3 regions of the Photobacterium sp. GB-1 genome follow, and region 1 is predicted to be linked to each of the others. Evidence: riboswitches for the same ligand, from Rfam matches in the RefSeq annotation. Region 1 holds a riboswitch; each other region holds the start of a gene.

Region 1 (11,307 bases):
TGGGCCTGATGAATTACGTCAGTATGTTGAAGAGTTATCGCGTATTTCAGAATGTGCTGTTTCAGCTCACCCAAATGCGGGTTTACCTAATGCCTTTGGCGAATATGATCTTGAAGCTGAAGAAATGGCGGAACATATCCGCGAGTGGGCGAAAAGTGGTTTTCTCAATATGGTGGGGGGCTGTTGTGGTACTACGCCAGAACATATCCGCCATATGTATGAAGCGACTCAAAATCTTAAACCTCGCCAATTACCTGATATTCCAATTGCTTGCCGTTTATCAGGGTTAGAGCCGTTAACGATTGATGCTGATACCTTATTTATTAACGTTGGTGAACGTACCAATGTGACAGGCTCTGCTCGATTTAAGCGCTTAATCAAAGAAGAGCTTTATGATGAAGCATTAGAGGTTGCTCGTCAGCAAGTGGAGGCTGGGGCTCAAATCATCGATATTAATATGGATGAGGGGATGCTTGATGCGAAGGCTGCAATGGTACGCTTTTTAAACCTTTGTGCTACAGAGCCTGAAATATCGAAAGTGCCTATTATGGTCGATTCTTCTAAATGGGAAGTGTTAGAAGCAGGGCTTAAATGTGTACAAGGAAAGCCTGTTGTTAACTCTATCTCGATGAAGGAAGGTAAAGATAACTTTATCACTCAAGCGAAATTACTTCGTCGTTATGGTGCTGCGATTATCGTGATGGCATTTGATGAAGTTGGTCAGGCGGATACTCGCGAACGTAAAATTGAAATTTGTACTAATGCTTATCGTGTGTTGGTTGATGAAGTCGGCTTTCCACCTGAAGATATTATTTTTGATCCTAATATTTTTGCTGTTGCGACAGGTATTGAAGAGCACAACAATTACGCCGTTGATTTTATTGAAGCGGTAGGGGATATCAAACGCACGCTGCCGTATGCCATGGTATCAGGCGGGGTGTCGAATGTTTCGTTCTCTTTCCGTGGTAATAATGCGGTACGTGAGGCTATTCACGCTGTTTTCCTGTATTACTGCTTTAAAAACGGTATGGACATGGGAATTGTTAACGCAGGTCAGCTTGCAATTTATGATGATCTGCCTGATGAATTACGCGATGCGGTTGAAGACGTTGTGCTTAATCGCCGTGATGATAGTACAGAGCGCTTATTAGACATTGCCGCTAAATACAGAGATAGCGGTAATGTTGAAGAAGATCGCAGCGCTGCAGAATGGCGCGGATGGCCAGTTGAAAAGCGTTTAGAGCATGCGCTAGTTAAAGGTATAACCGAATTTATTGTTGAAGATACTGAAGAATCTCGTCAGAAAGCCAGTAAACCACTCGAAGTGATCGAAGGGCCATTAATGGCTGGGATGAACGTTGTTGGTGATCTATTTGGTGAAGGTAAGATGTTCTTACCGCAAGTCGTAAAATCGGCTCGAGTCATGAAGCAAGCTGTTGCCTATTTAGAGCCGTATATTGATGCTGAAAAGCAGGCTGGACAAACCAACGGTAAAATACTTCTAGCAACCGTTAAAGGCGATGTTCACGATATTGGTAAGAATATAGTCGGCGTTGTACTGCAATGTAATAACTACGAGATTATCGATCTTGGAGTGATGGTGTCATGCGATAAAATTCTAAAAGTCGCCAAAGAAGAAAACGTCGATATTATTGGCTTGTCGGGTTTGATCACGCCATCGCTTGATGAAATGGTCCATGTTGCCAAAGAAATGGAGCGACAAGGATTTGATATCCCTTTGCTTATCGGTGGTGCAACAACTTCTAAAGCCCACACGGCGGTTAAGATTGAGCAAAACTACAATCAGCCAGTAGTGTATGTATCTAATGCATCACGCGCAGTAGGTGTTTGTTCTGCGTTATTGTCTGATGAACAAAAGCCAGCGTTTGTTGAGCGTTTAAACCAAGAGTACGATGTGGTACGTGAGCAACATGCGCGTAAGAAACCACGTACCGCACCTATTTCGTTAGAAGAAGCACGTGCTAATGCGGTTAATATTGATTGGCAAAATTATACGCCGCCAGTACCGAAAAAAGCCGGTGTTCACACCTTCACTGATTTTCCTGTAGCTGAAATTCGTAAGTATATCGATTGGACGCCATTTTTCATGACGTGGTCATTAAGTGGTAAATACCCAACGATTCTTCGTCATGAAGTTGTGGGTGAAGAAGCGACTAAGTTGTTTAATGATGCTAATAAAATCTTAGATGAGATCGAGAAAACAGGCATGATTAAAGCTAACGGTGTGTGTGGTTTATTCCCTGCCAATAATGTCGGTGATGATATTGAAGTGTACACAGACGATAGCCGAACTGATGTTTTAACTGTGCTGCATGGTTTACGTCAGCAAACCAAAAAGCCGAAAGGTCCTAACTATTGTTTATCTGACTATATTGCGCCTAAAGAGAGCGGCAAGGCTGATTGGATTGGCGCTTTTGCGGTAACAGGTGGGATTGGTGAATATGACATTGCTGAGCAATTTAAAGCAAAAGGTGATGATTACAATGCCATTATGGTACAGGCTGTTGCGGATCGATTAGCGGAAGCCTTTGCTGAATGTATGCATGAAATGGTACGTAAAGATATTTGGGGTTATGCAGCTGATGAAAATCTGAATAATGACGATTTGATCCGAGAAAAGTATCAAGGTATTCGTCCTGCACCTGGTTACGCCGCATGTCCTGAGCATACCGAAAAAGGTGCTATTTGGCAGTTACTTGATGCTGAGAAAAATACTGGCATGGCACTAACGGAAAGTTACGCAATGTGGCCTGGTGCTGCAGTTTCGGGATGGTATTTCTCACATCCTGATTCTCGTTACTTTGCGGTTGCTCAGATCCAGCAAGATCAGTTAGAAAGTTATGCCGATCGAAAAGGTTGGGATTTGATCGAAGCTGAGAAATGGTTAGGCCCAAATCTTTAATGCTTAATCGATAGTGAATAAAAAAGGCGCTCAATGCGCCTTTTTGTTTATCGGAACTTTATTTGGGTTAGTTAGAAAGAGCTTATTCCAATAAAGATGCGTGCAGTGTGCGAACCACGTCTTTAGCTTCATCTTCATTAATTAAGAAACATAAATTATGTGGGCTAGCGCCGTAGCAAATCATACGAAGGTTATGATCTTCTAGCGCGCCAAAGATATCTTTGGCTGAGCCTTTCGTATCACTCATTTGGTTACCGATAAGTGCAACCAGTGATAGCCCTTGCTCGACGTCAACCACACATAATTGGCTTAATTCTTCAACGACTTGAAGCGGAAGCGTTGGCGCACCGCCACCCGTATCAGTTTGATCTAAGGTCAGTGAAACGCTGACCTCTGAGGTTGTGATGAGATCAACTGAGATTTTATGTTCAGCCAAGATACGAAAGACTTCTGCTAAAAAGCCATATGCATGGAACATATTTAAGCTCGTGAGTGTCACCATGGTTTGGTTGGCACGTAATGCGAGTGCTCTAAATAGTGGCGCTTCTTCAACGGATTGTCTGATCCAAGTACCGCCTTGCTCTGGTGCTTTTGATGAACCTACAAATACTGGGATCTGTTGACGAACAGCAGGTACTAGGGTTGATGGGTGTAAAATTTTAGCACCAAAGTTTGCCATTTCAGATGCTTCGCTAAAACTGATCTCTTTGATCGGTTTAGCGGCCGATGTAATACGTGGGTCGGTAGTGTATAAACCCGGTACGTCAGTCCAAATCTCTAATGTGCTAGCATTTACGGCTTCTGCGATTAAAGCGGCACTATAGTCACTCCCCCCACGACCAAGTGTTGTCGTAACACCTTGGCTGTTTGATCCAATAAAGCCTTGTGATACCACGATATTATTGTCTAATAGTGGTAATAATTGCTCAGTCGCTAATTGCTTAATTGTTTCTGGCTGTGGGATCGCTTTACCAAATTGATCATCAGTACGCATGATGGAACGAATATCTACACGTACAGCTGGGGCGTTTAGCTCGACTAATATTTGACTAAAAAGATGGGTTGAAAGCAGCTCGCCATGGCTAACAATTTGATCGGTCAATTGTGCAGAGGTTGTTGATGCCGCATGTTCAGCTAAGGTTGCGATGTTATCAAGTAGGCCGTAAATAGCGTCTTGAATATTTTCTGGGTGCTGAAGTTGATCAAGAACATCTTGGTGGGTTTGGGTCAGTGTCTGAATGCGCTGTTGGCGGGTCGTTGAATCGCTCACGCCATTGGCAAGTTCTACCAGAATATTCGTGACACCAGAGCAGGCGCTGATTAACACAATTTTAGTGTCTGGATTAGCAGTAACAATGGCAGCACTTCGGCTCATTGCGGTGTAATCAGCAACACTGGTACCGCCAAATTTTGCGACAGTGAGTGAATCTGAATGTGTTGCAGCCTTGTCCATAATTAATTTCTCCCTAAATAGTAAACACATCACAAGGTAGGCTATTTTTTCGGGAGTATTCCCGACATCCTGTCAGGAGAGCATAAGAGGTGAATAGTCACTCACCCAGAAGCTCCCCACCAATGTCAATCATTGACCTTGGTGACAGCTAGAAGGATTCAACCTTCATAGCCGATATAACTCATCCCCTAATCAGTTATACCTCGGCGTTACTCTCCCTCTCATAATGGCGATTGGATGGGGTCCTGTCATTATGATACCTAGGTAACGCTCCTCTTCCGTTTTAAGTCGTACTGTTTGAATAATAAGTGCTTGAATAAAATATCATCTTATTGAATAAGATTCATCACCCTGTTGTCAAATGGAATATGACAATTTATTTACATATGATATTTCATCAATGTGTGTCATAGGATCGTTATAGGTCGCTTGCACCAATGAAAGGGCTCTAATACTCTAAAATAGATAGCAACGCGTTCCACATAAAAATATCGACAGGGACAATGACTTTACGGAGCAAAAGAATGACAATTACCAGCTTTATCCCGCCGCATCGAACCCTCATGGGGCCGGGACCATCAGATATTTATCCGCAAGTATTACAAGCGCTTAGTCGTCCTACGGTAGGGCACCTTGATCCATTATTTATCGGTATGATGGATGAATTAAAACAATTGTTGCAATATGCCTTTCAAACCCAAAATGCCTTTACTATCGCTGTTTCAGCGCCAGGTAGTGCAGGAATGGAAGCCTGCTTTGTTAATCTCGTTGAAGCTGGGGATAAAGTACTAGTTTGCCGTAATGGCGTTTTCGGGGAACGGATGCGGGAAAATGTCGAGCGTTGTGGTGGTGTTGCTATCGTTGTGGATAACGAATGGGGGGCGGCGGTTGATCCTTATTTAGTGGATCAAGCGTTACAAAACGATCCTGAAATTAAAATTGTTGCTTTTGTACATGCCGAAACCTCAACCGGCGCATTGAGTGATGCGAAAACATTGGCGGAAATTGCCCGTAAACATGATTGCTTAACGATTGTTGATGCGGTGACATCACTTGGTGGTGTTCCTTTGCTGGTGGACGAGTGGCAATTAGATGCGGTTTATTCAGGTAGCCAAAAGTGTTTGTCCTGCACGCCGGGGTTATCGCCATTAACGTTTTCTCAAAAGGCGATTGATAAGATCCAACGACGTAAAACCAAAGTACAAAGCTGGTTTTTAGATCAAAGTTTGGTGCTAGGTTATTGGAGTGGTGAAGGTAAGCGTAGCTATCACCATACTGCACCTGTAAACAGTTTATATGCGTTGCATGAAGCCTTGGTATTATTGCAAAACGAAGGGTTAGAAAATGCATGGCAGCGCCATCGAAATGTCCATGAAGAGCTTAAAGCAGGGCTTGAAAAGCTTGGGATCCAATTTGTGGTAGAAGAAATGTCACGTTTGCCCCAACTCAATGCGGTTTATATCCCTGAAGGCGTTGATGATGCTGAGGTACGTAATGAGTTGCTGCAACGTTACAACTTGGAAATCGGAGCAGGTTTAGGTGCGTTGGCAGGTAAAGCGTGGCGTATCGGTTTGATGGGCTATGGTGCGAGAAGTGAAAATGTTGCGCTGTGCTTAAAAGTGCTAGAAACCACATTGAAGTAATTTATTGATGAGTAAATAAAAATGGCTACCAATTGGGTAGCCATTTTTTATAGTTATTTAGCAGCAGACGTTGCCTTTGCTTCGCTGTTTTGCTGCTCAAAATTTAAAGATGGGAATAAGAACAGCGCTTCATCTCTGATTTGTGATGCTTGCTCTTTATTGCCGAGGGCATCGTAAGCGAGGATCAGGTTTTGATACAGTGCCGGTCGCGGCCATGTTTTCGCTTTCTCGGTTGCCCATTGAATATAGTCTTCAATTAATGCTGGCTTATTACTGCTAATTCCGAGTTGTAACTGGGTTAACTGCAAATCCCAATCAAAACGGTTTTTCCACGACCATGGATTATTCACCTTTAGTAAGTATTCAATATTGACTGGTCGAGTGGTTTCAAATTTAGTTAACTGCCAACCTGAATACAGGGTTGTTATCATAAAGCTAGAGATAAAAATTGGTACAATAAGTGCGAAAACTTTCAGCCCTAGTACGTAGCTTAATGATTGGCGATGATATTTGGTGGTGAGGTTATCTACCCAAAATATCAGTATGATAAAGATCAGCCAATGGACTAATGAATGGTAGAAAGGATACTCAAGTTGGGTATGCAGAACGATAGGGAAAAACAATCCTATTAAGGCTAACTGGGTACCATTAGGCGCTTTTCTTATTTTTACCATTACCGCAAATGCAGCAAGCAATAAGCCGATAAGTGGGACTATACCGCCTTCGTCTGCCCAGAAAAGTAACTCGTTATGTGGGTGATCTAAGCTAGGAACACCTGCATGTTGTGCTGGATCTTCATTATGCCATAACGCTGTTTGTGTGATGTAAGCTGCTTCAAACTTTCCATAGCCATAACCAGTGAGTGGTTTAGTAGTAAACATATCATAGGCTTGTGGGAAGTGGATTGCTCTTAAACTTTCTAGACTGGTGCTGTTTTCTTTTGGTGACCAATTCTCTGTAGATGAAATATTCCATGCTAAACAAAGCCCTAATGTAATCATTAACAACCATAAACGTTGAGCTTGTTTTGCGGCAAAGCGACGTAAATACGGCAGCATTAGTACTATACCGATAATTGCGCCTAGCCAGCCTGTACGAGAGTTCAATACCACTAATATTGGAATCGTTAGTATAGGTGTTATCAGCAAAGTGACATGTTGCCATGACCATTTACCGCGATATAGCGGAATACGTGCTAATAGATACGTACCAATCACAAGCCCTGTTGCAAGAAAACTCGCCATCACATTTGGTTGTTGAAAAATACCATAAGGGCGGTTAGCGATAGTGTCATAGCCGATAGGGTTCTTTGCTGGGATCCAAAGGTATTGATACCACGCAAATACGGCTTCAATGAGTACCCCAATTAAAATAAACCATAACAAACGTTGGCGTTGCTGGTGGGTAAAAACGAATTGCTGCAAGCTGACAAAAAACAGAAATCCAGCCCACAAGGTAAACAAGCGATTAAACGCCGCTCCTGCATCAGCATTGGAATAAAAAATGGGGAGAGTCAGCAGTACACAACAAGTAAACAATAATAGTGTTAGGCGTGAATAACGCCAGATTTGTTGGCGACAAATTTCCAGTAAGCCGAAGGAGATAGCAAAACTAAAAGGGATCCAAACTGCAGCGTTAAACGAGAGCTCAAGCCCTGAACCGCCGGGATTATGTTGGAAGTAGTGCATAGCAACAATAAAAATAACACCGATTGTTGCAAGGAAATAGCGTACCAATGGTTTAGAAATCCGTTTCTTTTCTAATCTGGTACCTTCGAGTTGTAACACTGTCATGGTTGTTCCTGAGTATGAATAAGCAAACAGGCTGAATAAAATCAGCCTGTTATCATATACTAGCGTGTTTTCATATTCTAACCTAGCAGCGGTTTAAGGAACCTTGCTGTATGTGAGCCTTTCACTTTCGCTACATCTTCAGGTGTTCCTGTTGCAATGATCTCACCACCACCGCTACCGCCTTCAGGACCAAGATCGATGATCCAATCTGCGGTTTTTATTACGTCTAAGTTATGTTCGATCACCACAATGGTATTACCTTTATCACGCAATTTATGCAGCACTGTTAATAGCTGCTGAATATCGTGGAAGTGTAGTCCGGTTGTTGGCTCATCCAGAATATAAAGTGTCTTTCCGGTATCGCGTTTCGATAACTCTTTTGCGAGTTTTACACGTTGTGCTTCACCGCCTGATAAGGTTGTCGCCGCTTGACCTAAACGAATATACGATAAACCAACATCCATTAAGGTTTGTAACTTTCTTGCAATAGCGGGAACCGGATCAAAGAATTCTCGTGCATCTTCAACCGTAAGCTCTAACACTTCATCAATGGTTTTACCTTTGTAGCGGATCTCTAAGGTTTCACGGTTATAACGTTTTCCTTTACAGGCATCACAAGGGACATAAACATCGGGAAGAAAATGCATTTCAACTTTAATAACACCATCACCTTGGCAGGCTTCACAGCGACCACCACGAACGTTAAAACTAAAACGCCCTGGTTTATAACCACGGGAACGGGCTTCTTGAGTGCCTGAAAAAAGCTCACGAATAGGGGTGAAAATACCGGTATAAGTGGCAGGATTTGAACGCGGAGTACGACCAATCGGGCTTTGGTTAATGTCGATAACCTTATCGAAATGTTCTAGATCTTGGATCTCACGATACGGCGCAGGTGTGCCAGTTGTTGCACCATTTAATTTGTGATGAGCAATTTCAAAGAAGGTATCGTTAATAAGTGTTGATTTTCCTGAGCCAGAAACACCGGTAATACAGGTAAATAAACCAACAGGGATTTCAACATTGACATCTTTTAGGTTGTTACCGGTAGCGCCCAGTAGTTTGACGGTTTTTTCGGGATCAAACGGTGTTCGCTCTGCAGGAATTTCAATTGCTTTTTTACCGCTGAGGTATTGTCCTGTTAATGATTCTTTTGATTTTAAGATATCTTTAACGCCACCTTGCGCAATGATATTACCACCGTGAACACCCGCACCAGGGCCAATATCAATCACATAATCTGCAGCACGAATGGCATCTTCATCGTGCTCAACCACAATCACGGTATTTCCTAAATCACGAAGATGAATTAAGGTTTTGAGTAGTCGTTCGTTATCACGCTGGTGGAGACCAATGGAAGGCTCATCTAAAACGTACATCACGCCCACAAGCCCTGCACCAATTTGGCTGGCAAGACGAATACGTTGTGCTTCACCGCCAGATAAAGTATCTGCACTACGAGATAGGCTCAGGTAGTTTAAGCCAACATTGATTAAGAAACTTAAACGCTCGTTGATTTCTTTTAAGATCTTTTCTGCAATTTGCGCCCGTTGCCCTGTTAAAGCTAGCTCATCGAAGAATTGGTGTGCGCCGCTAATGCTCATTTCACAGATTTGTGGCAAGTTGGTTTCACCAATAAACACGTGGCGTGCTTCTTGGCGTAGGCGCGAACCATGACAGCTTGAACAAGGCTTAGTCGAAACAAACTTTGCGAGCTCTTCTCTTACTGAGTTAGATTCGGTTTCACGGTAACGACGTTCCATATTATTGAGGATCCCCTCAAATGGATGGCGTCTTACGGTAATATCACCACGATCGTTGATGTATTTAAACTCGATCTCTGTATTGCCAGAACCGTTTAAAATGACTTCTTTGATTTTCTTCGATAGCGAATCAAAGGGTGCTTCAACGTCAAACTTATAATGCTCAGAAAGTGATTTAAGTATTTGGAAATAGTAAAAATTACGTTTATCCCAGCCGCGTATAGCGCCGCCAGATAAACTTAATTCGCCATTTTGAATCACCCGTTCGGGATCGAAGTACTGCTGAACACCAAGCCCATCACAAGTACCACAGGCACCGGCTGGATTGTTAAACGAGAACAGGCGTGGTTCAAGCTCTTGCATACTATAACCACAGTGTGGACAGGCAAAATTGGCAGAAAATACCTGCTCTTCACCTTCTTCACCGGACATCGGTGCTATCACTACATTACCGCCTGATAGCTCTAAAGCGGTTTCAAAAGATTCGGCTAAGCGGATCTGTAGATCGTCACGAACTTTGAAGCGATCAACGACCACTTCAATGGTATGTTTTTTATGTAGCTCTAATGTTGGTGGATCGGAAAGATCGCAAACTTCACCATCAATACGGGCGCGGATATAACCTTGTGCAGCTAAGTTCGCCAGCGTTTTTACGTGCTCACCTTTACGCTCTTTAATGATAGGTGCCAGTAGCATTAGCTTACTGCCTTCTGGCATGGCTAAGACTTGGTCGACCATCTGACTCACAGTTTGCGCTGCAAGCGTAATGTCATGGGTTGGACAGCGAGGCTCACCGACACGGGCGTACAATAAACGTAGATAGTCGTAAATTTCGGTAATCGTACCAACGGTTGAACGTGGGTTGTGCGAGGTGGATTTCTGCTCGATGGAAATGGCAGGCGAAAGCCCTTCAATATGATCGACATCAGGCTTTTCCATCAGGGATAAAAACTGACGTGCGTAGGCAGAAAGAGATTCAACATAACGACGTTGACCTTCTGCATACAAGGTATCAAAAGCCAGAGAGGATTTCCCCGAACCTGATAACCCTGTGATAACGATGAGCTTATCGCGGGGGATCGTTAGATTAATATTTTTAAGGTTATGGGTGCGAGCACCCCTGACTTCGATGTTATCCATATCAGTGATGATTCTTTTATTTTATTTAACGACTAGTATTTCACAGCGGATCATAATGAGCAAAAAATACTGAGTAAAAACACAGTGAAATGGATAAAAAAAATCCCGCGGTTAAGCGGGATTGTGTGTTTATTTCTTGCCAGTTTTCTGTTGGGCTAGCTCTTTATGTTTACCTTTTTTGTAAACATGCTCAAAACAATAGTTAGTTGCATCGATATAGCCTTCAACACTACCACAGTCAAAACGTTTACCTTTAAATTTATATGCTAATACACAGCCTGTTTGTGCTTGTTGCATTAGGGCATCGGTAATTTGGATTTCGCCACCTTTACCGGGCTCTGTTTGTTCAATAATGTCAAAGATGTCAGGAGTAAGGATGTAGCGACCAATAATTGCTAAGTTACTTGGCGCAGTGCCGGGCTCTGGTTTTTCTACCATGTTATCAACACGGAATAGATCGTCACGTAGCATTTGACCTGAAATCACGCCGTACTTGTGTGTCTCTTCTTCTGGTACTTCTTCAACCGCGACAATGGAGCAGCGAAATTGCTTATAAAGCTCAGCCATTTGCGCCAGCACGCCTTGTTGTTCT
Region 2 (11,307 bases), on a different contig from region 1:
AATGCGGTTGGTTTCTTATTAACCGCTGGCATCATTGGTATGAACTACTATTTCATTCCCAAAATTGCCGAGCGCCCTATTTACTCTTATCGCTTATCTGTTATTCATTTTTGGGGCTTAGTCGGCTTTTATACTTGGGCTGGTACGCACCATCTTATTTATTCTTCTGTGCCAGATTGGTTACAAAATCTCGGCATTGTGATGTCGTTAATTTTATGGCTTCCCTCATGGGGTGGCGCGTTTAATAGCATCATGACCTTGCTCAATAATAAGCAGAAACTTAAGCACGATTACATTATGTGGTTTTTCTTCTCTGCCATTGTTTACTACGCGCTAGCGACTTTTGAAGGGCCATTATTAGCCATTCGTTGGTTTAATATGATTGCGCATAATACCGATTGGATCATCGGTCATGTGCATTCAGGAGCCCTAGGTTGGGTTGGCATGTCTGCCATTGCCGTATTTTATTACTTTATTCCTCGTTTATATGGTCACGAGCAATTGTGGTCAAATCGTTTAGTTAAATGGCATTTCTGGTTTGCGCATATTGGGATAGTACTTTATGCCGTTGCACTGTGGATAGCTGGAATTGGACAAGGCTATATGTGGCTAAAAGAAGATGCTAATGGCTCTCTTAGCTATAGTTTTGTCGAAGCGATGAACTTCAGTGCACCGTGGATGTTAGTTCGCTTTATCGGTGGTGCGTTGTTTGTGTTAGGTATAATTTTAATGATTTATAACCTATACAGAACGCTAAAACAGCCAAAACCTAGATCAGTTAAGCATCAAAATGCAGCAACAGAAAAGGTAGATACTCATGATTAATAAAGATTTTACCTCATCTGTAGTGATCCTTATTGTTGCAACAACTTTGGTTGCTGCCTTTTCATTCTTAGTATGGGTACTTCCTGCTTTTTTTTACCAAGATAAGTTAATTGCACAATCAAGCGCGAAACCATTAACCGCATTAGAAGTTGCTGGGCGTGATATTTATATCAGTGAAGGTTGCCATACTTGTCATACCATGATGGTACGTCCATTAAATGCAGAAATTAAACGTTATGGACGATATAGCCGAGAAAGTGATGATATTTATGAACATCCCAATTTATGGGGTTCAAAACGTACTGGACCTGATCTCACTAATTTAGGTCGAAAATATTCTGATCAATGGCACATCATTCACCTAAGAAACCCTCGTGATGTTGTACCAACTTCGATTATGCCCTCTTATCCTTGGCTCTTTGAACAAGTACTTGATGGTGAAGATATTGATGCAAAACTAATTGCATTACGTACGCTTGGTGTTCCTTACACTGATAAGGAAATTAAACAGGCACGATTAGAAGTAAAAGGTAAAACCAAGGCACAGGCATTAATCGCCTATCTACAAAGTCTGGGACAAGATCAAGGAGTACGACCATGAGTACTTTTTGGAGTGGTTGGGTCATTATCCTAACCCTTATTTTTCTCGCAATTATGATCGTCGTTGTTGCGTACTACTGGAAGAAAAACAGTGCAGCCAACGCTAATCGAACCGTCGATAGCTTTGATGGTATCGATGAAAACGATGCCGCCGTACCAAACCTTTTACTTCTTTCTTATCTTCTCGCTTTCATTATCGCTGCCGTTTTTTTGGTGCTCTATCCTGGCATGGGAAACTGGCAAGGACTCATGAAGTGGCAATCAAGTAGTGAAGCGGCTTCAACCTCTACTACTTCATTAGCCAAACAAATTAGCCAAGTACCTAATAGTGATACATCATTTCAAGCATTAAGTACCTCGCCTGAAATTGTGGTCGCTGGGCGTGCTTTATTTCAAACCCATTGTGCGGCTTGTCATTTAAATCAAGCACAAGGTCAGCTTCATTTCCCTAATTTAAGTGATACCGTTTGGCTTTATGGTGGTAGTGATGAGGCGATCCATCATTCGATTGTTAAAGGTCGTAACGGAGTCATGGCTGGTTGGAAAGATATTCTGACTGAAGAAGAAATTGAGAATGTTTCATATTATGTCGCTTCACTTGAAAAAAATCGCATTATCTCAGAGCCAGCGGTCAAGCTTGAACTCGGTAAAACCGTATTTGATGCTAACTGTACGGCTTGTCATGGCAGTAATGCAAAAGGTAATACTGCGATTGGTGCGCCAAATCTAACCGATAATATCTGGCTTCACGATGGCAGCGTTGAAGGTATTATTTCAACGGTAAAATATGGCTTGAACAATCTCATGCCTGCTTTTGAAGAGCAACTCAGCGATAGCGAAATTCAAGCATTAGGGGCTTATATTCGCCACCAAGGAAATAGACAAAACGAGAAACTCGCAGCACTTGATCCGGATATGGTTAGTAAAGGGCAATACCTTGCTTATGCAGGAGATTGTATTGCTTGTCACACTGGTGAAGGTGGCGAACCATTTGGTGGCGGTTTAGGATTTTTAACGCCATTTGGCACGCTTTATTCTACCAATATTTCAGCACATCCAACCTATGGTATTGGGGATTACACCTACGATGAATTTTATGATGCGCTACATAAAGGTAAAGGCAAGCATGGTTACCTTTATCCAGCGATGCCCTACTCGTCTTATCAGTATGTGACAGATGAAGACACACAAGCACTTTGGGCTTATATGCAATCGCTTAATTTTGTGAATACTCGTAATGAAGAAAACAAGATGATGTTCCCAAGTAATATCCGGTTAGGACTACTTGGTTGGAATATTGCCTTTCTTAATACCGACCCTTTGCAATACCCAGCAGATGCCACCGAACAATGGAAACGGGGTAAATATTTAACCATGGGGTTAGGCCATTGTTCGGAATGTCATACTCCACGTAACGTTGCACAAGCTTTGATAGAAAAAGAGTTATTCCAAGGCAATTTAATTGATGGCTGGAAGGCTCCGGATATTACCGCAACAGAGTTATACCAAGACCGTTGGGATGTAAAAACATTAACCGAGTTTTTAAAAACGGGTCATTCAGATAAAGGAACCGCATTTGGTGGTATGGCGGAAGTGGTACAAAACAGTACCCGCTTCTTAACAAAGCAAGACGTTGCAGCCATTGCGGAATACTTGATCACTGGTGATAAATATAACGAGTTAGATAGCTCGGTTCCTCAGCTTAACCCACCAGGCTTTGGTGACTTGGTGCCAGCCAATGTTGATATTCAAACCGTAGAGCTAAAACCGTTAAGTAGCAACGATCCTGAAAACGAAGCCAAACTATATGGTGTGTATGTGCAAACCTGTGGTGCATGCCATGGTAAAGACGGTAAAGGTAGGAAAGGGATCGCCCCTACGCTGCTTAACAACGGGATAATTATGCACAGTGATCCTTACGATACGATTGCCGTTACCATTCGTGGTTTATCGCCAAACTTCATGGAACAAGACAGTAACTTTATGCCTATGAGTAGCTTTAACTCGGTGCTCAGTGATGCCAACCTTGCGAAATTAATTAGCTTTGTCCGCGATAAGTTAGGTGATAGAACTGTACCTGTTACACCACAAGAAGTAGCAGAGGTAAGAAAAGATTTAATTAAAGGTGGCTATGCTGGGAATATACACTCCATGACAACACCAGAACAAAATCAGCCCAATAGCATAACAGAATGAGCGATTATCTAAATGGAATATATCGCTACTAATTGGTTAACATGCCATCAACAGTAACAATATTTACAATTAATATGCATTTTCTGTCTGCTTTTTATTGCCTAAGCAAAATTAATAGGTATCATCAAATTTCAATCCTTTGAGTAGAGGCGCGCTGCCTAAAAGTATCCGGATGGAGGGTGACACCTTTGAAGTCTGGGGAAAGGAGTCGGCGCCGAAGTGTTTGTTGTGTCGTCAACAATCGCTGGGTCTGCATTAAATAAGTGCAGAACTGCCATAGTTATTTTGTCTATGGAGCGCTACCCTAAGGGATACGAAGAAGTATTTTTTCTCCTGAAATCTGTTTCTCTATCCTTTCGGTAGATCTCCACCTAATATAGGTGTTTAAGAGATCCATGAATCTAGTTCAATATTCTGACTCCCTGCTATCAGTTGTACCACCCTTACTGGCGGTTGTTTTAGCAATCACTACACGACGTGTATTGTTATCACTTGGCCTTGGTATTGTTGCAGGCGCAATCCTTCTTAATGATTACAGCCCTTTAGCGGCGCTTCAATATATCGTAAATAAAGTTGTAGGCCTTGTTTGGGCAGACGGTGCTGTAAATAGCGGTAACGTTAATATGATCATCTTTATGCTTTTGCTCGGTGGTTTGATCAGCTTAATGACAGCAACAGGTGCCACTAAAGCATTTGCTGAATGGGGTGTTCGTCGCTGTAAAGATCGCCGTAGCGCAAATATGCTAACGGGTTTAATGGTTTTTGCTTTCTTTATTGATGACTTTTTCCATAGCTTATCTGTGGGGCCTATTTGTCGCCCAGTAACAGATCGCTTCAATATCTCACGTGCAAAGCTTGCTTATTTACTTGATTCAACGGCTGCACCTGTTTGTGTTATCACGCCAATTTCTTCTTGGGGTGCTTACATTATTGCTATTCTTAGCGGTATTTTAGTAACAAACCATATTACCGATATCAGTGCTATTTCATTGTTTGTTCAAATGATCCCAATGAACTTATACGCCGTGTTTACGCTATTAATGGTTATCGTTGTTATTTTCTTCCAACTTAACATTGGTCCAATGCGTCAACACGAAGCATGGGCAGAAGAAGGTAAGCTTTGGGATGAATCTAAAGGCCACCCTAAAGGCTTAGAAATTACGACTGAGTCTGAAGGCCAAGGTACTATGATTGATATGGTATTGCCTATTCTGACACTGACAGTCTCAAGCGTTATCTTTATGATCATCAGTGGTGCTGAAGTATTAAGCGCAAAAGGCGAGGCTTTTAGCTTAATTGCTTCTTTAGAGCATACCGATCTAGGTGCTTCATTGGTTAATGCATCTTTATGTAGCCTCGCTGTTTCTATTCTTCTAGCTTTACGTTTAAAGCTGCCACGTAAGACTTGGTTAACTGCGGCACCTCAAGGTGTACAAGCGATGATCCCTGCAATCATTATTCTACTTTTTGCATGGACGATCGGTACTGTTGTGAGTGATATGTCTACAGGCCAATACCTAGCCTCTTTAACAAAAGGGGGGTTCCCAACGGAATTACTACCAGCGTTAGTCTTCATCCTTTCATGTGCAATGTCATTTGCGACAGGTACAAGCTGGGGCACGTTCGGTATTATGTTGCCACTTGCTGGTGATATGGCGGTAGCAAGTGATGCTCACCTATTAATGCCGATGTTATCTGCAGTACTTGCAGGTTCGGTATTTGGTGATCACAGCTCACCTATTTCAAGCACAAGTATCTTGTCTGCAACAGGTGCAGGTAGTCACCATATGGATCACGTTATGACTCAGCTTCCTTATGCTATTACTGTCGCTTTTGGCGCACTATTAGGTTATTTGGCAATGGGTATCTTATCTTCAACAATTGCGGGTATTGCAGTAAGCTCTGTTTGGTTCCTTGCATGTTGTACGATTCACCTACGTCGTCATAAGAAACAACTGCAAGCGGTAACAGCATAAATAAATACATTAATATTAGATCATAAAATCTAATAATCCCCGTTCGTTTTAATACGCATTTGCTTTATGCTAAGTATTAGACAACGGGGATTTTTTTGTATAAAAGCTAGGAAATAGAATGGAATACTTACATACCATGGTACGAGTGAGCAACTTAGATGCTTCACTGGATTTTTACTGTAACAAGCTTGGTTTGGTAGAAATTCGACGAAAAGAAAGCGAACGTGGACGTTTTACTCTCGTATTTTTAGCTGCACCTAATCAGGCAGAAACAGCAAAAGAAACACAATCGCCTTTATTAGAACTAACTTATAACTGGGATCCAGAATCGTACACTGGTGGCCGTAATTTTGGTCACCTCGCTTTTGCCGTCGATAATATTTACGATTTATGTGCTCATTTACAAAATAATGGTGTTGTCATTAATCGCCCACCCCGTGATGGACATATGGCATTTGTTCGTTCACCTGATGGTATTTCGATTGAACTGCTACAAAAAGGTGACGCACTAGAACCCGCTGAACCTTGGGCTTCGATGCAAAACCAAGGTGAATGGTAAGAAATAGCTTTTGTTTGTCGGTATTATTTTATTCAATAATACCGACAGTTTTAGAGCCTTTAAAGCACAATAATGCCAAGTTGACTTAATAATTGCTCTTGTTGCCAGTCGCAAATTTTTACACCGTTCAAATTCACACGTCGAATATCAACCCCCTCTAAATCCACATGACAAAGATCTGCGTCTTCTACAACGCATTGACCCCACTGTTCAGAGGAAAACTCACCGCGACTTAAGTCAGATCCTTTAAACGATGTTGCCAACAAATTAGCCCCATTCCATCGGTTTTCAAACAGTTCGCACTGCTCTAATTTTATGTCTTCGAAATTGCTATAACGTAAATTGCAGCCAGTGATAAATGCCGAGCAAAAGAAAGTGTTATGGGTAATATAATTTGCAAAAGAAGCATATTGAAAATCAACGCCTTGGAGATTAGATTGTCGCATTTCTATGCCAAAACACTGCGCATTACGAAAACTAGCCATTGACAAATTACACTGCTTAAAACTCGCATCTTTGAGCTTTGAATAGGAAAAATCACAGCCTTTGTCATCCCCCACATCAATAAAATTACAGTTGATAAAACTCGCTTCAACTAAATTTGCACGTGAGAAATCACAACGATAAAACTGACAATTTTCAAAAATAGCTTCGGACAATTCTTGTTTAGAAAAGCTTTCATCTTGATAGCACTGACCTACAACATGCATACATTATCTCTTCTATTACTCTGCGACTGATCAAAAAAAAGCACAATTACTGATTGCTCAATAATAGCGCTTTCTCAATCTATTAGAACTTATTATTTAATTACTTATGAACATCACAATTCGAAGCTACTGATGATACTTGTTTTACATCTTTAACATCATAAGTATTCTGTAGGCTATGGAAAACAGTCGCATTGTAGTAATCACCATTTTCAATACTAAATGTAATTGAGTAGTTCATACCTGCAACCACTTGCTGTGTTACATGATAGATTTTACCGAGCTGATGCTCACCAGGGATTGCTTTAACGGCGTCTTTTGCTGCTTGTTCCACTTCAGGTGTTATGTCACCTTGTGCCCAACCACCAACGATTGCGTGAGAAAAATTACAACTTTCTTGCATATTCGCCTCATTCGAAGTTACGTCTTTTGCAGAATTACATGCAACTAATGTAACTGAGCTTAAAGCAATGAGTAAAACTTTCTTATTCATCATCAAATCCTAATTCACATTTTCTGCATATATATCAACAGAAAACATGATTAAGTGCAAATATACTTTATTCGAACGGTGATTTATTGCTATAAGTAATGATATAAAGCAATTATATTTGCATTTTTATATGACATACTTGCGATAAGATTGCTGATTAATATCTTCAATCTCGACTGTGACGCAAATATCATTCTGAAACATTGCTGCCACTTGGTGCAAGATGACTTCCGATAGATTATCTTTTTGCTTTGGATCTCTACCTGGAAGTACCCTTACGGTAATATGAACGAAAGGCTTTTCGGTTGTCCCTGTACGATATAACTCATAAGGTATGGCACGGGTTTTTATATCTTCTTCATCAAAAAGCCCTGAACTAAACGTCGCGTAATGCGTTGTTGCCATTAATTCATTTAAATTAATCTCTGTTTCAAGATCTTTGGCATATTCAATAATGCAATGCGGCACAGCTTATCTCCTGTATATGAATAGCTTATTTAATGACACTAGCATATATAAATAAGAGAACTCTTAGTTTGATCAGCTTTTTGATAATAAATACATTTAATATCTGAGTTCTTTTGCTTTCTGTGATTCCTGTACAAAAATAGCTCTTTTCTGTTACGTTAAATCACTGAGCATAACAATTAAAATGTTAGTACTTTTTCCGCCTTTAGTGTCCAACTTGCTAAATCATCTAACGAGCCTATTTCACAATCTTCAATGAGCAATGACTCAGACAGCCCTCGCGCACAACAACAGGTTTTACACAATTTGACCTTGCTTCCTTGTGCAATAAGGATTTCAAGCATTTGTTGAATATCATAGCCTTCTACCGGATTTTGCTGTTTCATCGCGCACATCACAGCATCAGACATTAAAAACAATTTGAGACTTACAGGTTGTTCTTCCTGTTCATTAAGTTTAATGGCTAAGCGTAATGCATTAAAAGGACGCTCAGAGCCATAAGGAGCGTCATTGATAACGATTAAAATAGTTTGCATTTAATACCCATCTAAAAAATAAAATCAATTGCCTTTATTGTCACACAAAATGAGATTAAATATATAAAAACCCCAAACACTACTGATCAATAATAGCAATAGTCAATTAATATCACAGTTCACATTTTTAATGTCTTTACGTCACTGTACGTCTACAAAACATTCAGTTAGTACACATTATTATCTCAAATTCACGTTATATGCATATTCTACTATTCTCAACTCGAATAATTTGGCACATTACCGCCTCAGTTGATTTAACACGTTTATTCATAGCAGCTGAAGTGTACTTAACCTCTAGAATGAGAACATAAAATGAGTCATCGTCTTCAACTAACCGATGCACCATCGGTCCTATTTTTATTTGGTCTTTCTGGTGCCGGTAAATCTTTTGTCGGTGATGTCATTGGTGCTCATGACGATTGGTTTGTTTACCATGCAGATGACGATTTAACTGATGAAATGCGTGAAGTTATTGCTGCGAACAAGCCTTTTACGGATGAAATGAGAGATGATTTTTTTATTCGTATCAGTCAAAAAGTTAATCACTTCCGGACTCTTTATCCCCGTGTAGTGGTTACACAAGGTGCTTATAAAAAACAACACCGTGATTTCCTACGTCAAAGTATCACAGACATAGATATGATATATGTCACTGCAACGGACTCGTTGATTCACCAACGTTTAGAGTATCGTATCAATGGTATTTCTAACGAAAGTGCAGACGCTATAAAGCATATTTTTGAAACACCTGATGATACTGTAAAAACAATTTTTAATTGTGAAGGCAAGACTTCTATCATTGCGCAATTAAACCGTTTTTATAACAATATACAATAAAAACATGATAGATAAGATCATTAAATTTTATGTTTATAAATTTAACCTTGATGCTACCTTGTTACTTTTATAACTTCCTTGAAATATTTACCCCGTCACGTTTCTCATTATTTCCCCTTAACTATATGAACACTTTAGCATAGACTTATACATTGTATGTCTATGGATTCATATTAAGGTGTCTGTGTGAATGGGTTAAAACAGTATCTTCTTGCCATTTTAGTACCATTGGTTGCTATGGTGACTATTTTAAGTCTCTATTTTTACCAGAAAGACAGTGTTCAGCTTGCAGAACATATCAAAGAAAATGAACTGCGCCAGTTAGATTCTCTTATACAAATTAGTTACTTACATCTAAACACTATCACTGAAGATTTAAACCGTCTCACTTATCAATTACAGCAAGAACCTCTTCATGAACCATTACGGGTCTTGGAAAAGGCAAATGTACTAAAACAATTTAAGAGCATCCTTATTACCTCAGAGCTCTATGACTCCATTCGATTAATTGACTATAAAAACAGCCAAGTTCTTCTCCTGGACAAGGTGAAAGATGGCTTTCATATTGATTACAGTAAAGTCATTGAAGAACCACAAGAATTAAAAAATATAGATCATACATTTTCTCTTAATAATAAAATAAGCTACATTTATAAACATCAAAATAAAGTATCATTTTATCAACATTTAAAATTAGAACACAGCAATTGGGTTGTGCAGCTAAGTTACCACCAAATCCCTGTTAGTAATATTGCAAGCAATAAAGAGCGTACAAATTTTATTATTAACAATGATGCAAAATGGATCACACAGCCATACTTAAACAAATCACTGACCCCATCAAGAGATGATAATACAAGTTCTGATGACGTACTTTTCTCTGTTACCTATCCTTATTTATGGAACGCTGTAAAACGATTAAACAAAGGACAAACGATCATTGGTGACTATCTCTACACCTATACCCCACTGATATTTAAAGATAAAAAATTAAATAAAAATATAGATAAAAACACATCTGAGTGGGTGTTAATTTCCTCACTAAATTTTGATAAAGAACTGAACAATCTGTATTTTTCTAATTTTACACGAATACGTTTAACCGCCATTTATATTACGTTTTTTATTTTAATTATTAGCTCAGCAATGTTGATACGACGATTAATTAAGAATCGTAAAAATGAACAGACATTACGTAAGCAACGAGATCAAAATCTAAAAAGATATACGGCGGTTATTAAAAATAGCGAAGATGGTATTGTAGCACTCAATAAAAATAGAGAAATTACAGCGATTAATGACGCTGCTTTTAAAATACTTAATATTCATTCTCGCGCTTTACAAAAACCATTAATAGGTCTCTTCTATTCAAAACAAATTCAAGATGAACTCACAACCTTACTTAATACTATTGATCAATTACCTAACACAGAGCATTTAAAGACTCATATAAAACTTAAATATAAACGTTCAAAACACCTTGAAGTTATTGCAACTAAGCAAGTTGATAATGTTGAAGATAACATTTTACTTCATATTGCTGATATAACTTATTGGGTTAATCGTGAGAAGAAATTACAAGCCTTATCTCGCGCAGCAGAACAAAGCGCAGAATCCGTTATCATTACCGATAAAAATGGCTTTATTCAGTATGTAAATACGGCTTATGTAAAAATGAGTAACAAGCCTTTAAATCAGCTTATTGGTAGCCACAGCTCAATTTGTATTAATGACTATATCGATAATAAGCATGAACAAGATGAACTCATTAGCAAATTAGTCTCAGGACAATCCATTCGCCATGTTATTACCAAAAAAACGGATAACGATATAATTTATATGGATTATACCATTTCACCTATTCGCGGTGATGATGGCAATATTTGTAACTACATAGCAACAAGCAAAGACATAACAGACAGAGTCAGTTATGAAAATAGATTACACCGTCTTGCACACTATGATGCATTAACCCAGTTACCGAATAGAACAATGTTTACTCAAGATATTGCACACAGCATGCAAGAAGCAATTCGACATAAGGCTCAAATTGCTATCATCGTGATCGATTTAGAATTAACAAAACAGCTTCATGAATCCATGA
Region 3 (11,307 bases), on a different contig from region 1:
GCTACCAAGCAGTAAAGGAGTGTTGTAATGACAACAACCAATACTCAGCAGCGCGTCGTCATTATTGATACTGGCTGTGCCAATGTCTCTTCTGTTCGCTTTGCTATTGAACGTCTTGGCTATCAAGTAGAAGTCAGCAAAGATCCAGAAGTTGTACTTGCTGCCGATAAACTTTTTCTTCCGGGTGTCGGTACCGCCAGTGAAGCAATGCAGAACCTACAACAGCGTGATTTAGTTGGCTTAGTCAAGCAAGTGACTAAGCCATTATTAGGTATCTGTTTAGGTATGCAATTACTGGGTAAAGCGTCGCAAGAGCACGGGCAAAATGGCAGTGAAATTATTCCCTGCTTAGATTTGTGTAATGCTTCTGTAGAGAAAATCCAAGCAGAGGGGTTACCGCTGCCACATATGGGCTGGAACACCATTACACCGGAAGATAATCACCCATTATTTAAAGGTATTCCTGCGGGAAGCTATTTTTATTTCGTCCATAGTTACGCCATGCCTGTATTTGATCATACCGCGCAGCAAGGTGGCAAAACCATCGCCAGCGCGCAATATGGTCAAAGCTTTACCGCAGCTGTGCAAAATGGCAATTACTACGGGGTGCAATTTCACCCAGAGCGTTCAAGTAAAGCTGGCGCGAAACTCATTCAAAACTTCCTCGAACTATAACGATAACAAAAGGACTTGTTATGATTATTCCAGCATTAGATCTGATTGAAGGCCAAGTCGTTCGTCTATTCCAAGGCGACTATGGTCAAGTGACAGAATACAAAGTCGATCCCGCAGAGCAATTTAATCTTTACCACCAAGCTGGCGCTAACTGGCTACATTTGGTTGATTTAACGGGCGCAAAAGATACGCAAGCGCGTCAGTTATCTTTAATTGAAAAACTACTCAAAAGCACACCAGCCAATGTACAAATTGGTGGTGGCGTACGCACCGAGCAAGACGTCGCAGATCTGTTAAACGCTGGTGCTAAACGTGTGGTAATTGGTTCTACCGCCGTTAAACAACCAGAAATGGTAAAAGGTTGGATGGAAAAATACGGTGCTGAACACATCGTATTGGCTCTGGATATCAACATTGATGACAACGGTAACCGCATTGTCGCTGTCTCTGGTTGGCAAGAAGATTCAGGCGTTACTATTGAGGCGCTATTAGAAGATTTCTTAAAAGTGGGTTTAAAGCACGTGCTGTGTACTGACATTTCTCGCGATGGCACATTGGCTGGTTCAAATGTCGAACTGTATGTCGATCTTTGTCGCCAGTACCCGCAAGTACAATTTCAATCATCTGGTGGCATTGGCTCGCTTGATGATATTGCAGCATTAAAAGGCTCAGGTGTGGCTGGCGTTATTGTCGGTCGCGCCCTACTTGATGGTAAGTTTACTGCCGAGCAAGCCTTTACATGCTGGAACAATTAAGGAGACCACAATGTTAGCTAAACGTATTATTCCTTGTTTAGACGTACGTGATGGTCAGGTTGTAAAAGGTGTCCAATTTCGTAACCACGAAATCATTGGCGACATTGTACCACTGGCAAAACGTTACGCTGAAGAAGGCGCAGATGAATTGGTTTTCTACGATATTACCGCATCAAGTGACGGTCGTGTTGTTGATAAAAGCTGGGTATCTCGCGTTGCAGAAGTGATTGATATTCCATTCTGTGTCGCAGGTGGGATTAAATCTGCTGACGATGCGAGCCGTATTCTTCAATTTGGTGCAGATAAAGTCTCTATCAATTCACCAGCGCTGGCAGATCCAACATTAATCACCACATTGGCGGATAAGTTCGGTGTGCAATGTATCGTTGTCGGTATTGATTCCTATTTTGACGCTGAAACAGGTCAATATCAGGTATACCAATTTACTGGTGATGAAAAGCGTACCAAAGCAACCCAATGGCAAACACGTGATTGGGTTGAAGAAGTTCAACGTCGTGGCGCGGGTGAAATCGTACTGAACATGATGAACCAAGATGGCGTACGTAATGGTTACGACTTAGAGCAACTCAACATGGTACGCAGTGTATGTGACGTGCCTTTAATTGCTTCTGGTGGTGCGGGTGAAATGCAGCACTTTAGCGATGCCTTTAAGCTTGCGAATGTAGACGGCGCCTTAGCTGCCTCTGTTTTCCATAAACAAATCATCAACATTGGTGAGTTAAAGCAATTTCTGAAAACGCAAAATGTGGAGATCCGACTATGAGTTTATTAACCAAAATCAATTGGGAAAAAGTAGCCGGACTGATCCCTGCTATTGTTCAAGATAATGCCAGTGGTCAAGTGCTAATGCTTGGCTACATGAACGAAGATGCGCTTCAAAAGACACTTGATACTAAACAAGTCACTTTCTGGTCTCGCACCAAAGAGCGCCTGTGGACGAAAGGTGAAACATCAGGCAATGTACTGCAACTTAAAAGTATTCAGCTTGATTGTGACCAAGACACCTTATTAGTACACGTCGATCCAATTGGTCCAACGTGCCACTTAAACACGACCACCTGTTTTGATTCTGATGAAAGTGATGCTCAGCCACCGTCACTGGTTTTCCTTCATCAACTTGAGCAGCTCTTGGCGAGTCGTAAAGGTGCAGATCCTGAGTCTTCCTACACAGCTAGCCTCTACGCCCGTGGCACCAAGCGTATATCGCAAAAAGTGGGCGAAGAAGGTGTTGAAGTCGCGCTTGCGGCAACGTCGGGTGACAAAGCGGAATTAGTATGTGAATCAGCGGATTTGATCTATCACCTGCTTGTACTACTTCAAGATCAAGGTTTATCACTGTCAGATGTGACGAATAAACTGCAAGAGCGTCATAATAAGAAATAATTCAATCGTCAGTTACGATGAAAAAGCCAGCCAAATAAGCTGGCTTTTTGTTTCGCAATAATTACGTATTACTGGATAAGATAAAAAGGACTATCCCTATTATCATTAAATAATTAACGACCTAATGCCTCTTTATAATGTAATCGACATACCGATACGTAACGTGCGTTGCCACCAATTTCAACTTGTTCACCATCAGCAATAGCACGACCGGTTTCATCTTGACGGATCACCATGTTTGCTTTGCGACCACAGTGACAAATTGTTTTTAATTCAACTAACTTATCCGCCCACGATAATAAGTAACGACTCCCTTCAAAAAGTTCACCTAAGAAGTCTGTACGTAAGCCGTAACATAAAACCGGAATATCGAGTTTATCGACCACTTCCGTTAATTGATACACCTGCGCTTTAGATAAGAACTGGCATTCATCAATTAATACGCAATCAATTTTACCTTTATCTGATAACGCTTTTAATCGTTCGAATAAATCATCTTCTGCATTAAATAACTCAGCCTCTTCTTCTAAACCAATACGAGAGCTGACTTTACCCACACCAAAGCGATCATCAATCGCAGCAGTAAAAATAACGGGGGTCATTCCTCTTTCGCGATAATTAAACGAGGATTGCAATAATGTGGTCGATTTCCCTGCATTCATTGCAGAGTAATAGAAATACATTTGGGCCATGAGGATTCCCTAGTAATACGATTGGTTTAAAAAAACTGCGCCGATGCTACAGAAATTCACTCACAATGAAAAGTGATAGACTTAACAAGTACACATTAGTTACAAAAAAGCCCATACTCTTTTTCATGAAAAGTGTATGGGCTTAAAAGAACAGAGATAAAATCAGCTTTTTACTGTTGGGACATAAGTACGTCGTGATAACCAAGCAAACAACACACAAACCATAATAAAAGTAATTATAGCCGCGATGAAGGCTACGGGTAATGAGTCAGTCATACCTAGCACAAGGAAGCCAATAGTAGAAACAAAGGCGACAGAAACTGCGTAAGGAAGTTGCGTTGCGACATGATCAATATGATGGCAACGTGCCCCCGTTGAAGACAATATTGTAGTATCTGAAATCGGTGAACAGTGATCACCAAATACAGAGCCTGCTAATACTCCCGCTAGCATTGGTAACATCAAGGTAATATCGGTTGCCCCAGCTAAATCACCAGCTATAGGTAACATAATGCCAAACGTGCCCCACGACGTACCTGTAGAAAATGCCATCACGCCTGATAATAAAAATAAGATCATCGGTAATAACATAGGGTTAATATTCCCTTGTACAAGGGTTGATAAATATTGACCCGTTTTCATATCACCAATAACGCTACCAATACTCCACGCGAATAATAAAATTAAAATCGCACCAAACATGGATTTAGCACCAATCCATAATGTGCGAATAACTTCATTAAATGCAATACGCTGGCGAATGACTGGAATAATCGCAGCAACTAAGCCAAATAAACCACCAAGACAAAGTGACTTACCGACATCAGTATTTTCAAACGCACCTAGCAGAGCAAAAGATTTACCATCTGCTGCTAATGCTTGATAGCCTGTAAAAATCATAAAAAAGAACGTGGCAAATATTAAAATAACAATCGGCCAAATTAAATCGCCAACTTTACCTTTCGTACTTTCAACAATTTCTAATTCGTCAGTTAAATCTTTTGCTTGTTCATCAACATCACCGCCTTCATCAAAACCACGGCCATGCATTGCTGCCATCTCATGTTTTTTCATTGGTCCAATATCCCATTGGAACCAAGACACAACAAAAACCATAGCTAAAGCAAAAATAGCATAGAAGTTCATTGGCGCTAGCGTTAAAAAGGCACTTAAAGGTGTATATTCTGTTACTCCATGCGTAACTAAAATACCGCCAATTAACGTAATTATATACGCACCCCAACTCGATGCCGGCATTAGAACGCACATTGGAGCGGCTGTTGAATCCAATATATAAGCCAATTTAGAACGAGATACATAATAGCGATCCGTTACAGGACGAGCGATAGAACCCACCGCTAAACTATTAAAGTAATCATCAACAAAAATAAACACGCCTAAAAAGGCAGCAAGCAGTTTCGCGCCCCTTTTCGTTTTAATTTTTGTTTGTGCCCATGCAGCAAATGCACGAGTACCACCAGACAATGTTAACAATGCTGTCGTCATGCCTAATATAATGAGGAATAAAACAATACTCATATTCCAGGTATTAATACCACCATCAGATATGAATAAGTTTTGTATAGTGCCTCCTAAATAAGAAGCTGAATGGTTAAATGAAAAGTCATTTAAGTAAAGTGCTCCTAATACGATACCCGCACCAAGAGAAACTAACACACGCCGAGAAAGTATCGCTAACCCTAACGCAACAATAGGAGGAATAATGGATACTAATGAATGGGAGTAATCTACTAAATTCATGATCTCAAAGACAACCGAATTAGGTTGGAGATCTACTGGATAACATGGCGGTTAACCATATTTGAAGAACGTCTTGGCTCTTCTCTATTCACAGTAGCGCTCCATAGTGAATATGATTATATACTATGGCAGTGTTGCACTTATTCAATACAACCCCAGAAAAAGGATTTGACGTCACTCTTACTTCGGCATTAGCTCCTTTCATTAACCGTCATTGGTTTCACCCTCTTGTTAATTACTATTAGATAACGCGCCTCTACCTTACATCAAGGTTGCGATTATTCTACGTAATGTTTCATTATTTGCAACAACATCACATGAAACATTTAACAACAGAACAAATAACATTGCTTTATAAATATAATCTTATCTAAGTATAGCTTCACTCATTAAATAGTATGAACCTACGAGCAGATATGTTTCATTTTGTAACCATTTAAACATCTATTAAGCATAAATCCGATATTCGTATTTTTATAAAAATACGAATATCGCTATTATTAACAATTAACAATAAAGAATGTTTAAAGTGTTTTGACATAATGAATAAAAGCATTACTATTGTAATAAATGATTCGACACTGCTATTATTATTTACAGTTAGTTAAAAATAACAGGAAATATAAAAATGTCTGATGCAATGAAAGCACTTTTAAACCTTCGTAGTCTTCGTGCACTTTCTCGTGAATATACTTTAGAGCAACTAGAAGAAGCTTTAGAGAAATTAACTACCGTTGTTCAAGAACGTGCTGAAGCTGAAGAAGAAGAACAAGCAAAAGAAAATGAGCGTAATGAAAAACTAGCTCAATACCGTGAAATGCTATTAGCTGATGGTATCGACCCTGAAGAATTGTTAGCAAGCCTTTCAAAAGCACCAAAAGCAAAACGTGCTGCACGTCCAGCTAAATATAAATTCATCGATGAAAACGGTGAAGAAAAAACGTGGACAGGCCAAGGCCGTACACCAAGCGCGCTTAAGCAAGCACTTGAAAATGGTAAATCTTTAGAAGAATTTGAAATCTAATTTCATTTCCTACCATATATTTAGAAAGCTCAACTTAGTTGGGCTTTTTTTTATACTGTCATGAACCAAGAATTATAGACATCAATCTAAACAACGCTGTTTTCGAATTGCTTAAAGATATGTCTAGGCAAATATTTATTCGCTTTTAAATATAGAAAACACATATCAAAATAAAAAGCCAGGCAGTAGTGCCTGACTTTCAATACAGATAACCTTTTATTATTGGTTATAGCTATTAGATACGATCAGCAAGATGGCTGACAGCTAAAGCAAAATAATGAGAACGATTCCATTTCATTAATGTTTGGTAATTACCATAAACAAGGTAAGCACGCCCATGTTCGTCATCAGGTTGAATTAACCATGCATCAATGTCTTCTTTGGGTAAATTCCCACCACTCATAGTACGAACACCGAGTGTTTGCCATTGTGCTAGTGTTTTGGTTTTTTCTACACCCGTACCTTTTAAATCGGCCGATAATGATGATGGGATCTTAACTTGACGTCCCCAAGTATATTTATCATTCCAACCTGATTTTTTTAGGTAATTCGCTGCAGATGCAAAAACATCCGCTTTAGTATTCCAAATATCAGCTTTACCATCATTATTACCATCAACAGCAAAGGTTAAATAAGATGTCGGCATGAATTGGCATTGACCCATCGCCCCTGCCCATGATCCTTTCATCTCATCAATCGTAATATGTCCCTCTTGAAGGATTTGTAATGCCGCCATCACTTGTTTACGAAATAAAGCTTCACGACGACCTTCATAAGCCAACGTGGTTAATGCTTCAACAACATGGTAATTACCTTGTAATTTACCAAAGTTACTTTCAACCCCCCACAACGCAACAATAAAACGTGGCTGTACGCCGTATTCTTTACCTATCCGATCTAATGTTGTTTTATTCTCTTGATATAAACGACGTGCTTGTTTTACTTTCCAGTCAGGTACAGCGCGTGGAATATATTGATCTAATGTTAACTTTTTCTCAGGTTGGTTTTTATCTGCCTTTACTGCACGATGAGTAAATGTAATGCCTTTAAAAGCTGAATCGAGAATAGGCTCAGAAATACCATTACTACGCGCTTCTGCTTTTAATTTATTAATATATGCGTTAAACCCTTCATCAGCAGCAAAAGCTGTTGAGGAAATCCCTAGTCCTAAGGCCACAACGGCCGATATAAAACGCTTATGCATAATAACCTTAATTAGCTCTGCCGGCTTTCTCGGCTTTATATTGATCCAATAAATTTGTTACTGGCGGTGGAACTTGAAGATAGAAACCAACGGTCTTTAATGCTTCTTTTACTTTTTCAACATCGGCCAAGGCTAACTTTCTCCCTTCTAACTTTATCACCATAACAAATTGCGGTTTACCAAATGTATTCATTAATACTTCAGGCACATCGGAGAAATCATCTTTCTTATTTACATATAAATATGTGTTATCTTTTTTTAAGCTTTTATAGATTGCACACAACATTTCAATTCACCTATTTGTTAAAGCTTATTCTTTCAGACAGCTATTTTAACGTATCATTCCCCGTTGGTTTATTTTTCCCCCTACAGGATGAGACTTTTGTCTGAATTTCCCATGTCAAAGCAAGGATAACTTGCCCCTAACTGCTCGGGAATATACCATGCTAGTACCTTTGTGATAATCAACAAGAATGGTTAATTTAAACATTAACCATAATAAATACCATGACCAAGACGACTGAACTTAAAGGGAGCTCATTTACGCTCTCTGCGCTTCATTTAATTGATGGTGATATCAAAAAAGCGACCGATCACCTAAAAGAAAAAATTGAACTCGCACCTAATTTCTTTGCATCAGCTCCCGTTGTTATCGATATCTCTAATGCAGGCAAAGATATTAATTTTGAGCAATTAAAACGAGCAATTGTCGACGCGGGCATGATCCCTGTAGGTATCAGCGGTTGTAAAGAACAAGCGTTACAAAATCAAGCAAAATCTGCTGGATTTGCTATTATGAATGCCGCACGCACGGTGAAAGAAAAAACAACAGTAGAATCTACTGAAGCTGAGCCATCTTCTCAGCCAGTTCAAGGCCGAGAGTCTGCACTTATCATTCGCACTCCTGTTCGTTCTGGTCAACAGATTTATGCTAAAAATCGTGACCTTGTCATTCTCAACCATGTGAGTGCGGGCGCTGAAATTATTGCTGATGGTTGCATTCATATTTACGGTACGTTACGTGGTCGAGCATTAGCTGGAGCCAACGGAGACCTAGAAGCGACAATTTTCTGTCAGAACTTGCAATCTGAACTAATTTCAGTTGCAGGAAACTACTGGCTAAGTGATAACATTCAGGATGAGTTCTGGGGCAAGGGTGTTGTAATTTCAATTACTGATAATACGCTTAGCATCGAGCACCTTGCTTTATAAAAGTTTTAATAAGGAATTTAGTAAATGGCACGAATTATCGTTGTTACTTCAGGTAAAGGCGGCGTTGGTAAAACAACCTCAAGCGCAGCCATTGCATCTGGTCTAGCATTATGCGGTAAAAAAACGGCGGTTATCGATTTTGATATTGGTCTACGTAACCTTGATCTCATTATGGGTTGTGAGCGACGTGTCGTTTATGACTTTGTAAACGTTATCAACGGCGAAGCAAATCTGAACCAAGCATTAATTAAAGATAAGCGTGTTGATAACCTTTTTGTTTTACCTGCATCTCAGACTCGTGATAAAGACGCACTCTCTCGTGAAGGCGTTGAGCGTGTTTTAAATGACTTGGATAAAATGAATTTTGATTTCATTATCTGTGATTCTCCAGCAGGTATTGAAACTGGTGCTTTAATGGCACTTTACTTTGCTGATGAAGCGATTGTAACAACGAATCCTGAAGTCTCTTCTGTTCGCGACTCTGATCGTATTTTAGGTATTCTAGATTCTAAGTCTCGCCGAGCAGAAGATGGTAAAGACGCAGTTAAACAACACTTACTACTAACACGCTATAACCCGACACGTGTAACGCAAGGTGAAATGCTAAGCGTTCAAGATGTTGAAGAAATTTTACACATCCCTCTTTTAGGTGTTATTCCTGAAAGCCAAGCTGTGCTAAACGCATCTAACAAGGGTGAGCCCGTTATTTTCGATAAAGAATCTGATGCTGGCATTGCTTATGAAGATACAGTAGCACGCTTATTGGGTGAGGAACGCCCATTTAAATTCTTAGAGGAAGAGAAGAAAGGCTTCCTAAAACGCTTATTTGGAGGCTAACTTTATATGGCACTGCTCGAGTTTTTCCGCCCGAAAAAGACGAAAACAGCGAATGTAGCAAAGGAAAGGTTACAGATTATTGTCGCTGAACGTCGTAGTGCTGGACAACCGGCTCCAGCCTACCTACCCCAGCTAAAACAAGATATTTTAGATGTGATCAGTAAGTACGTTCAAATCGACCCAAATCAAGTGTCTGTGAACCTTGATCATAAAGAGGAAGATTTATCCGTACTCGAACTTAACGTGACGTTACCTGACGAAGAACGTTAATACAGAAAAACCCGCAGATGGCGGGTTTTTTCTTTTAGGACGTAGTAATCAATTAGGCTTTTTCGTCTAATAACTTTAATACACGTTGCTCAAATAAATCACGACGCCAGTTTTTCAACATTTCAGGACGTTTTTCATCTTGACGCTGATACTTCCATGCCCAAGATAATACTTGGTGGATCTGCTTTTTAGAAGCTAAGAACTCAGGCGCTAAACCGGTCTCTTTTTCAACATCTGTTACTACGTCTTTGATGGATTTTACCATCTGCTTATAATGTGGGAAATCAACCAAACGCTCTATTTTCGCGGGATAATCTTGCGCTGCAATACGATCGCAATCATGCACCATTTTCAATAAACGGTTACCGTGACGTTGGATCTCCATTGGCTCAAAATCTGCTTTCTCAAGCTCAGCTCGTGATTTAATATTAAAACGCGCTAATTTCCATAAATGTAATTCTTTGACAATGAAGTTTAATGCGATATCCCGTTTCTGCGCTTCACGTACTCGCCAAGCTGCAACTTTTTGCAAAACAGCAAGTTGCTGTGGGTTTAACTGCCATGCGTTTTTAATATCAAGATACGCTTTTTCTGGATCAACGGGCTTAATACGGCGGTGTATTACAGATAGGCATTCTTGCTGTAATGCTTCCATATAGCCCCGTTCTTCAACCTTAGCTAATAAACTTTCAAACAACGGTTTTAAGTAATAAACATCGGCAGCGGCATAATCGAGTTGTTTTGCCGTTAATGGACGTGCAAGCCAATTGGTACGCGCTTCGCCTTTATCAAGCTCAACACCAACGTATTCTTTCACTAATGCACCAAAGCCCGTTGAAATACCTTGTCCAAGGAAAGCTGCCATTAACTGAGTATCAAACATTGGTGTTGGTAAACAACCGGCATGATGCTGAAATACTTCTAGATCTTCACCACAGGCGTGAAGCACTTTCATCACCGATTGATCACGTAACAATGCCCACAATGGCTCCATGTCTTCCACTTCTAATGGATCAATTAACGATAACTGCTCACCATCGAATAATTGAATCAAACCTAAACGCGGGTATAGCGTACGAGTACGGACAAATTCCGTATCAAGCATAACGGCAGTGTGCGTTCTGGCTGAGTCACAACGCTGTTGTAATTGCTCGGTTGTTGTAATTATCTCGAAGTTCACATGATACCTTTTCGGTGCGGGGCTAAATCATTAACCTTTTTGTAAATTATATTAAGAAAAATGCCGACGTAATGTCGGCATCTATAATATCGCGCAATAGTATGTAATAACACTTTTCAGCAAAAACTGATGGGCTTTTTTACATATTTATTATCGCAAACACTTATTGTTGTGCTTTTTTATCAGACTCTTCACGCAATACGCGACGTAGAATCTTACCTACATTGGTTTTTGGCAAGTCATCCATAAATTCAACAATTTTAGGTATCTTATAACCTGTTAAATGTTGACGA

Evidence for each region. Region 1 has a riboswitch for lysine ahead of lysC (lysine-sensitive aspartokinase 3). Riboswitches for the same ligand answer to the same signal wherever they lie in the genome.
Region 2: another riboswitch for lysine. It lies ahead of C9J45_RS14045 (Na+/H+ antiporter NhaC family protein); the one in region 1 lies ahead of lysC (lysine-sensitive aspartokinase 3).
Region 3: another riboswitch for lysine. It lies ahead of C9J45_RS01360 (Na+/H+ antiporter NhaC family protein); the one in region 1 lies ahead of lysC (lysine-sensitive aspartokinase 3).

What each region holds. Positions count from the first base shown of each region.
Region 1 is NZ_PYOB01000006.1:3,998-15,304, forward strand. Features, by position in the region: gene metH (methionine synthase) at 1-2,923, shown strand, start outside; gene lysC (lysine-sensitive aspartokinase 3) at 3,006-4,376, opposite strand; lysine riboswitch at 4,478-4,662, opposite strand; gene C9J45_RS08345 (alanine--glyoxylate aminotransferase family protein) at 4,901-6,019, shown strand; gene C9J45_RS08350 (PglL family O-oligosaccharyltransferase) at 6,073-7,812, opposite strand; gene uvrA (excinuclease ABC subunit UvrA) at 7,890-10,715, opposite strand; gene galU (UTP--glucose-1-phosphate uridylyltransferase GalU) at 10,845-11,307, opposite strand, start outside.
Region 2 is NZ_PYOB01000014.1:66,185-77,491, forward strand. Features, by position in the region: gene ccoN (cytochrome-c oxidase, cbb3-type subunit I) at 1-825, shown strand, start outside; gene ccoO (cytochrome-c oxidase, cbb3-type subunit II) at 818-1,426, shown strand; gene ccoP (cytochrome-c oxidase, cbb3-type subunit III) at 1,423-3,621, shown strand; lysine riboswitch at 3,758-3,931, shown strand; gene C9J45_RS14045 (Na+/H+ antiporter NhaC family protein) at 4,017-5,597, shown strand; gene C9J45_RS14050 (VOC family protein) at 5,716-6,156, shown strand; gene C9J45_RS14055 (Qnr family pentapeptide repeat protein) at 6,216-6,866, opposite strand; gene C9J45_RS14060 (cystatin domain-containing protein) at 6,967-7,359, opposite strand; gene C9J45_RS14065 (5-carboxymethyl-2-hydroxymuconate Delta-isomerase) at 7,486-7,827, opposite strand; gene C9J45_RS14070 (DsrE/DsrF/TusD sulfur relay family protein) at 8,007-8,363, opposite strand; gene C9J45_RS14075 (hypothetical protein) at 8,679-9,203, shown strand; gene C9J45_RS14080 (EAL domain-containing protein) at 9,390-11,307, shown strand, end outside.
Region 3 is NZ_PYOB01000001.1:327,179-338,485, forward strand. Features, by position in the region: gene hisB (bifunctional histidinol-phosphatase/imidazoleglycerol-phosphate dehydratase HisB) at 1-28, shown strand, start outside; gene hisH (imidazole glycerol phosphate synthase subunit HisH) at 28-675, shown strand; gene hisA (1-(5-phosphoribosyl)-5-[(5-phosphoribosylamino)methylideneamino]imidazole-4-carboxamide isomerase) at 696-1,430, shown strand; gene hisF (imidazole glycerol phosphate synthase subunit HisF) at 1,441-2,214, shown strand; gene hisIE (bifunctional phosphoribosyl-AMP cyclohydrolase/phosphoribosyl-ATP diphosphatase HisIE) at 2,211-2,834, shown strand; gene C9J45_RS01355 (thymidine kinase) at 2,948-3,526, opposite strand; gene C9J45_RS01360 (Na+/H+ antiporter NhaC family protein) at 3,689-5,287, opposite strand; lysine riboswitch at 5,374-5,554, opposite strand; gene C9J45_RS01365 (H-NS family nucleoid-associated regulatory protein) at 5,916-6,311, shown strand; gene C9J45_RS01370 (lytic transglycosylase domain-containing protein) at 6,547-7,515, opposite strand; gene C9J45_RS01375 (YcgL domain-containing protein) at 7,523-7,801, opposite strand; gene minC (septum site-determining protein MinC) at 8,023-8,727, shown strand; gene minD (septum site-determining protein MinD) at 8,752-9,564, shown strand; gene minE (cell division topological specificity factor MinE) at 9,571-9,834, shown strand; gene rnd (ribonuclease D) at 9,887-11,014, opposite strand; gene fadD (long-chain-fatty-acid--CoA ligase FadD) at 11,178-11,307, opposite strand, start outside.